3 regions of the Salmonella sp. GDC200615 genome follow, and region 2 is predicted to be linked to each of the others. Evidence: predicted binding sites of a transcription regulator. Region 2 holds the regulator's gene; each other region holds the start of a gene.
What was found. The regulator LexA, encoded in region 2, represses DNA repair genes until DNA is damaged. The targets are predictions, from matches to a motif close to TNCTGTATGTACATACAGNA.

Region 1 (3,283 bases), 2.3 Mb from region 2:
ATCGGCCTGCCGATTTTATGGTTTGTTCCTTCGCTTGAAGGACAGTTAGTTCTGCTGGTGATTACCGGCGTGCTTTTCTTCGCATTCCGTAATGTGCAGTATGCCCATGCAACGATGTTCATCACCCTGCTGGTATTACTCTGCTTTAACCTCCTGGGCGAAGGCTTCGAGGTAGCGTTACCGCGCGTCGTCGACACGTTAATTGGCTGCGCTATCGCCTGGGCTGCGGTCAGCTTTATTTGGCCGGACTGGCGCTTTCGCAACCTTCCCCGGGTACTCCAGCGCGCCACCGATGCTAATTGCCGCTACCTTGATGCGATCCTTGAGCAATATCACCAGGGACGGGATAACCGCCTGGCCTATCGCATTGCCAGACGCGACGCGCACAACCGCGATGCAGAACTGGCATCCGTGGTTTCTAATATGTCGAGCGAACCCGACGTCACGGCTGAAACCCGGGAGGCGGCGTTCAGGCTGCTTTGCCTCAATCACACTTTTACCAGCTATATCTCCGCCCTCGGCGCGCACCGCGAAAAGCTCAGTAATCCGGACGTGTTGGGGCTTCTGGATGACGCGGTCTGCTACGTTGATGATGCGCTTCATCATCAACCTGAAGACGAACAGCGCGTACACCAGGCGCTGGAGGGTTTAAAGCAGCGAGTTCAGTCACTGGAAACACGTCCGGACAGCAAAGAACCTCTGGTTGTTCAACAAATTGGTTTGCTCATTGCCTTACTGCCCGAGATTGGACGCTTGCAACGGCAAATTTCACCGCCGACTTCTACATTAATTACCCAGCCGTAAGCGAATGAGCCCAGTCGGCAAGCTCCTGGCGACGACTCGCCGGGAGCGCCGCTTCATGTACGCCGACAATTGCGCCTTCCAGGGCATACAAAACTTTCACCGTCAGCAAGGGATTGCTTTGTCGCAACCTTAGCCAGCACATTTTCGCGCCCAGTATGCGTAACATATTTTCGTCCTTTATCCCTGACTCATTGAGCAATGTTTCCAGATGGAAGGTCATATTGGGAAGATCTTTGAGTCTGTGCTGTAAAATACGGCTGTGTTTTTCCTTCATTGCCGCGTCAAGAGAATACTTCGATAAACGTACCAGCTGCTGCTGATCGCGCCACAGGCTTTCATCCACCCGGTAATAGTTGAGCATAACGGGACGTCCACATTTCATAAACATGAGCCAGGCGGGGGGATGCTTCACACAGTAGGGTACGCTTTCTTCACAGGCGCGGAGATAAAGCTCGCCATTAGCCACCATCGCAAAGACGGTATCCTCCACGGTCAGACTATAGCTACCGAATAAAGATCGATACTGGATCGTCCCCAAAGAGGCCAAATATTCTTGCGATTTATAGATCCTGTCATAAGAGAGTGCTCTCATAAAATTCCTTTTAAATCATAAAGTAAAAGAATGATTTGCAGTAACGGATCCGTTAATGACGAAAATAGGCAACTTATACTCCGCGAGCAAGATGATTTTTATTTTTGACGCCACTAAGAATAAAAATTGCGAGACAGTTTCCGAAAATAGAGTTGATCTTTCATCGCCACAGGGGTACTGTATGAATACACAGTAACTCACAGGGCTGGATTGATTATGTACACTTCAGGTTATGCAAATCGTTCTTCGTCATTTCCTACCACTACCCACAACGCTGCGCGCACCGCTACGGAAAATGCCGCGGCAGGACTGGTCAGTGAAGTTGTCTACCACGAAGACCAGCCCATGATGGCGCAACTCCTGCTTTTGCCTTTACTCCGTCAGTTAGGCCAACAATCACGCTGGCAGCTCTGGCTCACGCCGCAGCAAAAGCTCAGCCGTGAATGGGTACAGTCTTCAGGTTTGCCATTAACGAAAGTGATGCAAATTAGCCAGCTTGCGCCTCGTCATACGCTGGAGTCGATGATCCGCGCTTTGCGTACAGGAAATTACAGCGTGGTAATTGGTTGGATGACTGAAGAACTGACAGAAGAAGAACATGCCAGCCTGGTTGAAGCAGCGAAGGTAGGTAATGCGGTAGGGTTTATCATGCGCCCTGTACGTGCGCACGCTTTATCCAGGAGACAGCATTCCGGGCTAAAAATTCACTCTAATTTGTATCATTAAGTAAAATTAGGATTTATCCTGGACTTTTTTTTACGCGAACGTATCTCCTTTGAGTGCTAACGTTTTTTTTTGCGAGAACGCTTGTCAGAAGCGGTTTCCGCAATTTTTGCTGTACGATTTATCATCTGAAACTGTTAAATGATGTGTATATCCGTCATGTTTTTTTCACATGTCTGACGGAGTTCACACTTGTAAGTTTCCAACTACGTTGTAGACTTTACATCGCCAGGGGTGCTCAGCATAAGCCGTAGATATCGGTAGAGTAACTATTGAGCAGATCCCCCGGTGAAGGATTTAACCGTGTTATCTCGTTGGAGATATTCATGGCGTATTTTGGATGATAACGAGGCGCAAAAAATGAAAAAGACAGCTATCGCGATTGCAGTGGCACTGGCTGGTTTCGCTACCGTAGCGCAGGCCGCTCCGAAAGATAACACCTGGTACGCTGGTGCTAAACTGGGCTGGTCTCAGTACCATGACACCGGCTTCATTCACAATGATGGCCCGACTCATGAAAACCAACTGGGCGCAGGTGCTTTTGGTGGTTACCAGGTTAACCCGTATGTTGGCTTTGAAATGGGCTACGACTGGTTAGGCCGTATGCCGTACAAAGGCGACAACATCAATGGCGCTTATAAAGCTCAGGGCGTTCAGTTGACCGCTAAACTGGGTTATCCAATCACTGACGATCTGGACGTTTATACCCGTCTGGGTGGTATGGTATGGCGTGCAGACACCAAGTCTAACGTCCCTGGCGGCCCGTCTACTAAAGACCACGACACCGGCGTTTCCCCGGTATTCGCGGGCGGTATCGAGTATGCCATCACCCCTGAAATCGCAACCCGTCTGGAATACCAGTGGACTAACAACATCGGTGATGCCAACACCATCGGCACCCGTCCGGACAACGGCCTGCTGAGCGTAGGTGTTTCCTACCGTTTCGGCCAGCAAGAAGCTGCTCCGGTAGTAGCTCCGGCACCGGCTCCGGCTCCGGAAGTACAGACCAAGCACTTCACTCTGAAGTCTGACGTACTGTTCAACTTCAACAAATCTACCCTGAAGCCGGAAGGCCAGCAGGCTCTGGATCAGCTGTACAGCCAGCTGAGCAACCTGGATCCGAAAGACGGTTCCGTTGTCGTTCTGGGCTTCACTGACCGTATC
Region 2 (3,283 bases):
GGTGTTATTCGCCCAAATGCACTGCAATTTCTGCTGGACGTGATAATAATTGTAGGCAGGAATTCGGCCTTCGGTTTTATATTCAGAATTTTTAACCGTCACGATCTGGCAAACCATGTACCCTCGCGCCAGTGACGACGCCAGATAAGGCTCAACGACAGACCGCGAAGCGCCAGGAACACGGTTAATGCCAGCCATAAACCATGATTTCCTAATACCGGCAGGGCGAAGAGCGTCAGCGCGAATCCTCCCGCGGCGACAGCCATGCTATTGCGCATTTCGGCAGCGCGCGTCGCGCCAATAAACATACCGTCGAGCAGATAGCACCATACGCCCACCAGCGGTAATACCACCTGCCAGATAAGATACCGATCCGCCAGTAGCTGTATTTGCGGCAATGAGGTCAGTAACGCGACAATATGTTCGCCTGCCAGGGCATAGACTGTGGAAAACAACAAGGCCACAATTCCTGACTGACGACACGCCGCTCGCCAGACGTCCAGTAGCTTGCTACCGTCACGCGCGCCGTAAGCCTGACCGGAGTGCGCCTCCACCGCATAAGCAAAACCGTCCAGCGCATAGGCCGTAAAGGTGAGTAAGGTCATCAGGACTGCATTTACCGCGATAATATCGCTGCCCAGCCGCGCGCCTGACACCGTGATTGCGCCAAAACAAAGCTGAAGGAGCAATGAGCGCAGCATGATATCGCGATTGAGCGCCAAAAGGCGGCGCACGTTGCCGCGCCAGGCCTGTTTTAGCATATCCAGCGACACACCGCGGAGATGGAGAACTTTACGTACCATCATGAGGCCGATCAGTAACGTGACATATTCTGCGATGACCGTCGCCAGGGCAGCACCCTGCACGTTCATATGAAGCCCCATCACCAGCCACAGGTCGAGCGCGATATTGAGGATATTGCCCACGACCAACAAGATAACCGGCGCCCGCGCATACTGAACGCCTAACAGCCAACCGAGCAGCACCAGATTCGCCAGTGACGCGGGAGCGCTTAGCCAACGAATTTCAAGGAAGCGTCTCGCTTGCACCAGGACAGCGTCGTTCCCGCCGACAATATGTAAAGCCAGCTCGATAAGCGGCGTGCGAAATAGCACAATCATCACGCCAGCGCCCAGCGCCAGTAATAACGGTTGAATGAGCGCCCGGGCTAACGCCTGCGGATTTTTGGCGCCAAATGCCTGCGCCGTTAGGCCGGTGGTGCTCATACGTAGAAATAGCAGCAGCATGAAAAGAAAGCTGGTGGCAGTCGCGCCCACCGCCACGCCGCCCAGGAAAACCGGGCTGTCCAGATGACCAATCACCGCCGTATCGACCAGCCCCAGCAAGGGGACGGTGATGTTAGAAAAAATCATCGGCAGCGCGAGATGCCAGAGAGCTTTATCAGAGGAGGTAAAAAGCGGCATGGAGAAAAGCCTGACAAGGAGTTAAACGAAACGAGCGCATTGCCGGATGGCAACGTAACGCCTTATCCGGCCTACAAATTAATCATCTCAGGAACTGCATTCCCGTAGGCCTGCTAAGCGCAGCGCCATCAGGCTGCACGATTGCCGGATGACGGCTTACAAGGAGATTAAAACGAGATTACAACCATTCCCCGTTGCGAATGACGCCTACCGCCAGCCCTTCAATCGTAAAGCTTTGTTCGCGCAGATCCACCACTATCGGTGTAAACTCGCTGTTTTCCGGCAGCAGCTCCACTTTATTGCCCTGCTTTTTCAGGCGTTTTACTGTCACTTCATCGTCAATGCGAGCGACAACCACCTGGCCATTACGGACGTCCTGCGTTTTATGTACCGCCAGCAAATCCCCATCCATAATACCGATATCTTTCATCGACATACCGCTCACGCGCAGCAGGAAATCGGCGCTGGGTTTGAACAGCGAAGGATCGACCTGGTAATGGCCTTCAATATGCTGCTGCGCCAGAAGCGGTTCACCCGCCGCGACACGCCCGACAAGCGGTAATCCGTCCTCTTCTTCCTGTAACAGACGGATACCTCGCGATGCGCCGGAAACGATTTCAAGCACCCCTTTGCGCGCCAGCGCTTTAAGGTGTTCTTCCGCAGCGTTTGGGGAACGGAACCCCAAACGCTGCGCGATTTCCGCACGCGTCGGTGGCATACCTGTCTGGCTGATGTGATCCCGGATGAGATCAAACACCTCTTGTTGCCTGGCCGTTAACGCTTTCATTCCGCCCCCTGGGTGTATATACAGTCATGCTGTGAGTATATACAGTTAAAGGTGATTTTGGAACCACAAACGGCGCAAAAAACAAGAGATTTATAAAATTTGGAACCTTTATCGAAAATGTGACCATAACAGGATGCCCCAGGTCATCAGGGCAACGAAAATAGACAGTAGCACCGCAGCCGATCCCATATCTTTCGCACGGCCGGAAAGCTCATGGTATTCAGAACCGATGCGGTCAACGACCGCTTCAATAGCGCTGTTGAGGATTTCAACAATCATGATAAGTAAAACGGAACCTATCAATAACACACGGGTAATCGCATCCACATCCAGCCAGCAGGCGATGATGACGCCCAGCAATACCGCGATACTTTCCTGGCGAAACGCCGCTTCGTGAGTCCATGCGGCGCGAAATCCTTTCCAGGAATATCCTGCCGCTTTGATAATTCTGGTGAATCCAGTGGTATTATTGGCCATCAAAAGAACCTTTTTACATTATTAACGTCAATGACATTATACGGTTGCCCTGCACGATTCGGACTGCCGTAACGCAGCGCGAAGTATGACGGGATACAACAGAAATTCGCTAAACTTTCTGATATCCTTGCACCGCATTTGCATTATTAACCAGAGGCTTTACATCGTTTATGTCCGGCTGGCCACGAATTTACTACAAATTACTGAATTTACCATTAAGCATACTGGTAAAAAGCAAGTCTATTCCGGCGGAACCCGCCCAGGAATTGGGGCTCGATACTTCTCGCCCCATTATGTATGTCTTGCCATACAACTCAAAAGCGGACTTACTGACGCTGCGGGCGCAATGTCTGGCGCACGATCTCCCGGATCCGCTGGAGCCGCTGGAGATCGACGGCGCGCTGTTGCCACGCTATGTATTTATTCACGGCGGACCGCGTGTCTTTACCTATTACACGCCAAAAGAAGAGTCGGTGAAACTTTTTCACGATTATCTCGATCTGCATCGGAGTAATCCGGCTTTGGACGTGCAGATGGTGCCCGTTTCCGTGATGTTTGGCCGCGCGCCGGGTCGTGAAAAGGGAGAAGATAACCC
Region 3 (3,283 bases), 1.3 Mb from region 2:
CGCGTCTGCCGGTATTGCCCGAACAGCGCTGTGACCTGCGACTGTGACAGGATAGCCGCCATCTGCGTAGCGAGCGTGACAAGGAAAGACTCTTCGCTTTCATCGTACTGGCGCAATTCGCGCTGCTGTACGACCAGCACGCCGAGAAGTTGGCGACGCTGAATGATCGGCACGCCGAGAAACGCGCGAAAACGCTCCTCTTTTACCGAAGGAATGTATTTAAAGCTGGGATGTTTTTGCGCATCGGCAAGGTTAATGGGTTCCGCCAGTCTGCCCACCAGACCGACGATCCCCTCATCAAACGCAAGCGCAACGGTTCGACCACGCGGTTTTTTCAACCCCCGCGTCGCCATCAGGTAATAACAGCGTCGGTCATGATCGGCCAGGTAAACCGAGCAAACCTCAGTATCCATCGCAAGACAGATATCCGTGACCAGAATATTCAGCGCCTCGTTCAGACGCGGCGCACTGGCCACTTTTTCGACTATTTCGCGCAGGCGAGTGAGCATAATTTGCGTGGCTTAACCTCTTTTACGTCGATAAGCAGGCGCGCTTTGTAGCTTAGGGGGATTATCCTGAAGCGCCATGACAACACTTGCAAACTCTTTCATTACCCTGCGGTAGACATCGCGTTTAAATGACACCACTTGTCGAACCGGATACCAGTAACTTACCCAGCGCCAGCCGTCAAACTCCGGCGTACTGCTGGTTTGCATATTGATTTCGGCGTCGGCGCTCATTAACTGCAAAAGAAACCACTTTTGTTTCTGGCCGATACATACCGGCTTTGTGTCCCAACGCACCAAACGTTTTGGTAACTTGTAACGCAACCAGTTGCGAGTAGAAGCAAGGATCCGCACATCTTTACGGCTTAACCCAACCTCTTCAAACAGTTCCCGGTACATCGCCTGTTCTGCCGACTCCCCTGGATTTATCCCGCCCTGCGGGAACTGCCAGGAGTGCTGACCAAATCGCCGGGCCCACATCACCTGCCCCTGACGATTACAAATTACGATACCTACATTTGGGCGGTAGCCATCGTCATCAATCACCGGACTACCTCAACATAAACCTTATATATGAACGATTGTTTCATACTCCAGTGAGGCGGTAAACCACTCTGTAATAGTGACACAGCCTAATAACAATTGAATAACTCACAGTAAATAGCCGAGTTATAAACAGATGATGACGCCCTTGCGCCATTTTATTCACCTTTTCTGTGGATATAGTTGTGAAGAAGTATGGAATTACCACGGGAAAACCCAGAACAGTCTGAATTCCTCATGCTGGAGACAGTAAAAATAGTGCCTTATATTCATTGCGTTATAGACAAATCTTACATGCTACCTTCATAAAGCGTGACCAGCATCACATCTAAGATCCTTATGCTGATGAAAGATCAACCAGCGTCGGTTTTATCCACAGATTGTGCCAATAACTTACGCACTATTTGTCTGAATTTTCGATTTTCGTCGCACGTCAAGGCTGTAAATGGAAACAGTAGTGGTGGTTTTACACAGTTATCCCAACTTTCTGTGGATAACATAGTGTAAGATCCTGTTTATTGTCAGTGACCAGAATTGGAAAACCCGCTTCAGCGTTGCGCAACACGAAGAAACAACACAAAAAAGGCAATAAAAATCAGTCTATTGAATATAAGACACAGAAAAAGATAAACTCTGCCCATACGGTATAAAATCACTGCTCATTTTTTGACCTAAGGTAATTGTCATGTCCGCTCTTTGTCCGCTACTGACTCCGCCTGCTTCGGAAGCATTGCTGTTAGCCCAGGCGCGGCAGCTTTCCGGCTATACGTTAGGCGAGCTGGCGGCGATGGCCGGCATTACCACGCCTAAAGATTTGAAGCGAGACAAAGGCTGGATCGGCGTCTTGCTGGAGATCTGGCTCGGCGCCAGCGCCGGGAGCAAGCCGGAGCAGGATTTCGCCGCATTAGGCGTAGAACTGAAAACCATCCCGGTGGATAGTCTGGGTCGTCCTCTGGAAACAACCTTTGTTTGCGTGGCGCCGTTAACCGGTAACAGCGGCGTGACCTGGGAGACAAGTCACGTACGGCATAAATTGAAGCGCGTGCTATGGGTGCCGGTCGAAGGCGATCGCAGCATACCGTTAGCCGAACGCCGCGTAGGTTCGCCGCTACTCTGGAGTCCGAGTGAAGAAGAGGACAGGCAGCTACGCCTCGACTGGGAAGAGCTGATGGACATGATAGTGCTGGGCCAGGTGGAACGCATTACCGCCCGCCATGGCGAAGTCTTGCAACTGCGGCCCAAAGCCGCCAATGCCAGGGCGCTCACCGAGGCTATCGGTGCGCGCGGGGAACCTATTTTGACGCTACCGCGTGGATTTTATCTGAAAAAAAATTTTACGCAGGCGCTGCTGGCTCGCCATTTTTTATTGCAGAATCCGTAACGTCCATTACACGCAAATGCACCTCCGCTATGGCTACGCGTCGGACCGACGCCCGATAAACGTAAGCGTATTGTCGCCGCTATTTTACACCGTTCCTGGTTGCGCAAATTCAGCCTGGGCTTTCGCCCGTCACCCGACGGGCCTATAATTACCGCTTCTTTTTTTGGCAGGACTTTGTTCGATGTTATTTGCATGGATAACCGATCCTAATGCCTGGCTGGCGCTCGGTACGCTGACGCTGCTGGAGATTGTACTTGGGATCGACAACATTATTTTTCTTTCTCTGGTGGTAGCAAAACTTCCTACGGCGCAACGGAACCACGCACGGCGGCTTGGGTTGGCGGCGGCGATGGTTATGCGCCTGGCGCTGCTGGCGTCAATCGCCTGGGTCACTCGGCTGACTAATCCGCTGTTTGAGCTTTTCGGCGAAGCGATTTCCGCCCGCGATCTCATTCTGTTACTGGGCGGGTTATTTTTAATCTGGAAAGCCAGCAAGGAGATTCATGAGTCCATCGAAGGCGAAGAAGAAGGGTTAAAAACCCGGGTTTCTTCTTTCCTGGGCGCAATAGTGCAGATTATGCTGCTGGATATTATTTTCAGCCTTGATTCAGTTATCACAGCGGTTGGCCTCTCCGATCATCTGTTTATTATGATGGCGGCAGTCGTTATTGCCGTGGGCGTCATGATGTTTGCGGCACGGCCCATCGGCGAGTTTGTCGATCGTCATCCGTCGGTAAAAATGCTGGCGCTCTCCTTTCTGATCCTGGTTGGCTTTACCCTGATTCTGGAAAGTTTCGACGTTCACGTTCCGAAAGGGTATATCTATTTCGCCATGTTCTTCTCTATCGCAGTA

Region 1: a site for LexA is predicted at 1,572-1,591, ahead of sulA (SOS-induced cell division inhibitor SulA). Genes of this name have one in related genera too.
Region 3: a site for LexA is predicted at 1,487-1,506, ahead of mutH (DNA mismatch repair endonuclease MutH). Genes of this name have one in related genera too.

The regions. Positions count from the first base shown of each region.
Region 1 is NZ_CP192247.1:2,857,198-2,860,480, forward strand. Features, by position in the region: gene yccS (YccS family putative transporter) at 1-804, shown strand, start outside; gene ACQ29O_RS13905 (TfoX/Sxy family DNA transformation protein) at 791-1,396, opposite strand; gene sulA (SOS-induced cell division inhibitor SulA) at 1,613-2,122, shown strand; gene ompA (porin OmpA) at 2,480-3,283, shown strand, end outside.
Region 2 is NZ_CP192247.1:509,549-512,831, reverse strand. Features, by position in the region: gene ACQ29O_RS02430 (hypothetical protein) at 1-102, opposite strand, end outside; gene dinF (MATE family efflux transporter DinF) at 99-1,424, opposite strand; gene lexA (transcriptional repressor LexA) at 1,603-2,211, opposite strand; gene ACQ29O_RS02415 (diacylglycerol kinase) at 2,320-2,688, opposite strand; gene plsB (glycerol-3-phosphate 1-O-acyltransferase PlsB) at 2,859-3,283, shown strand, end outside.
Region 3 is NZ_CP192247.1:3,905,909-3,909,191, forward strand. Features, by position in the region: gene ptsP (phosphoenolpyruvate--protein phosphotransferase) at 1-509, opposite strand, end outside; gene rppH (RNA pyrophosphohydrolase) at 522-1,052, opposite strand; gene mutH (DNA mismatch repair endonuclease MutH) at 1,735-2,430, shown strand; gene ACQ29O_RS18910 (TerC family protein) at 2,612-3,283, shown strand, end outside.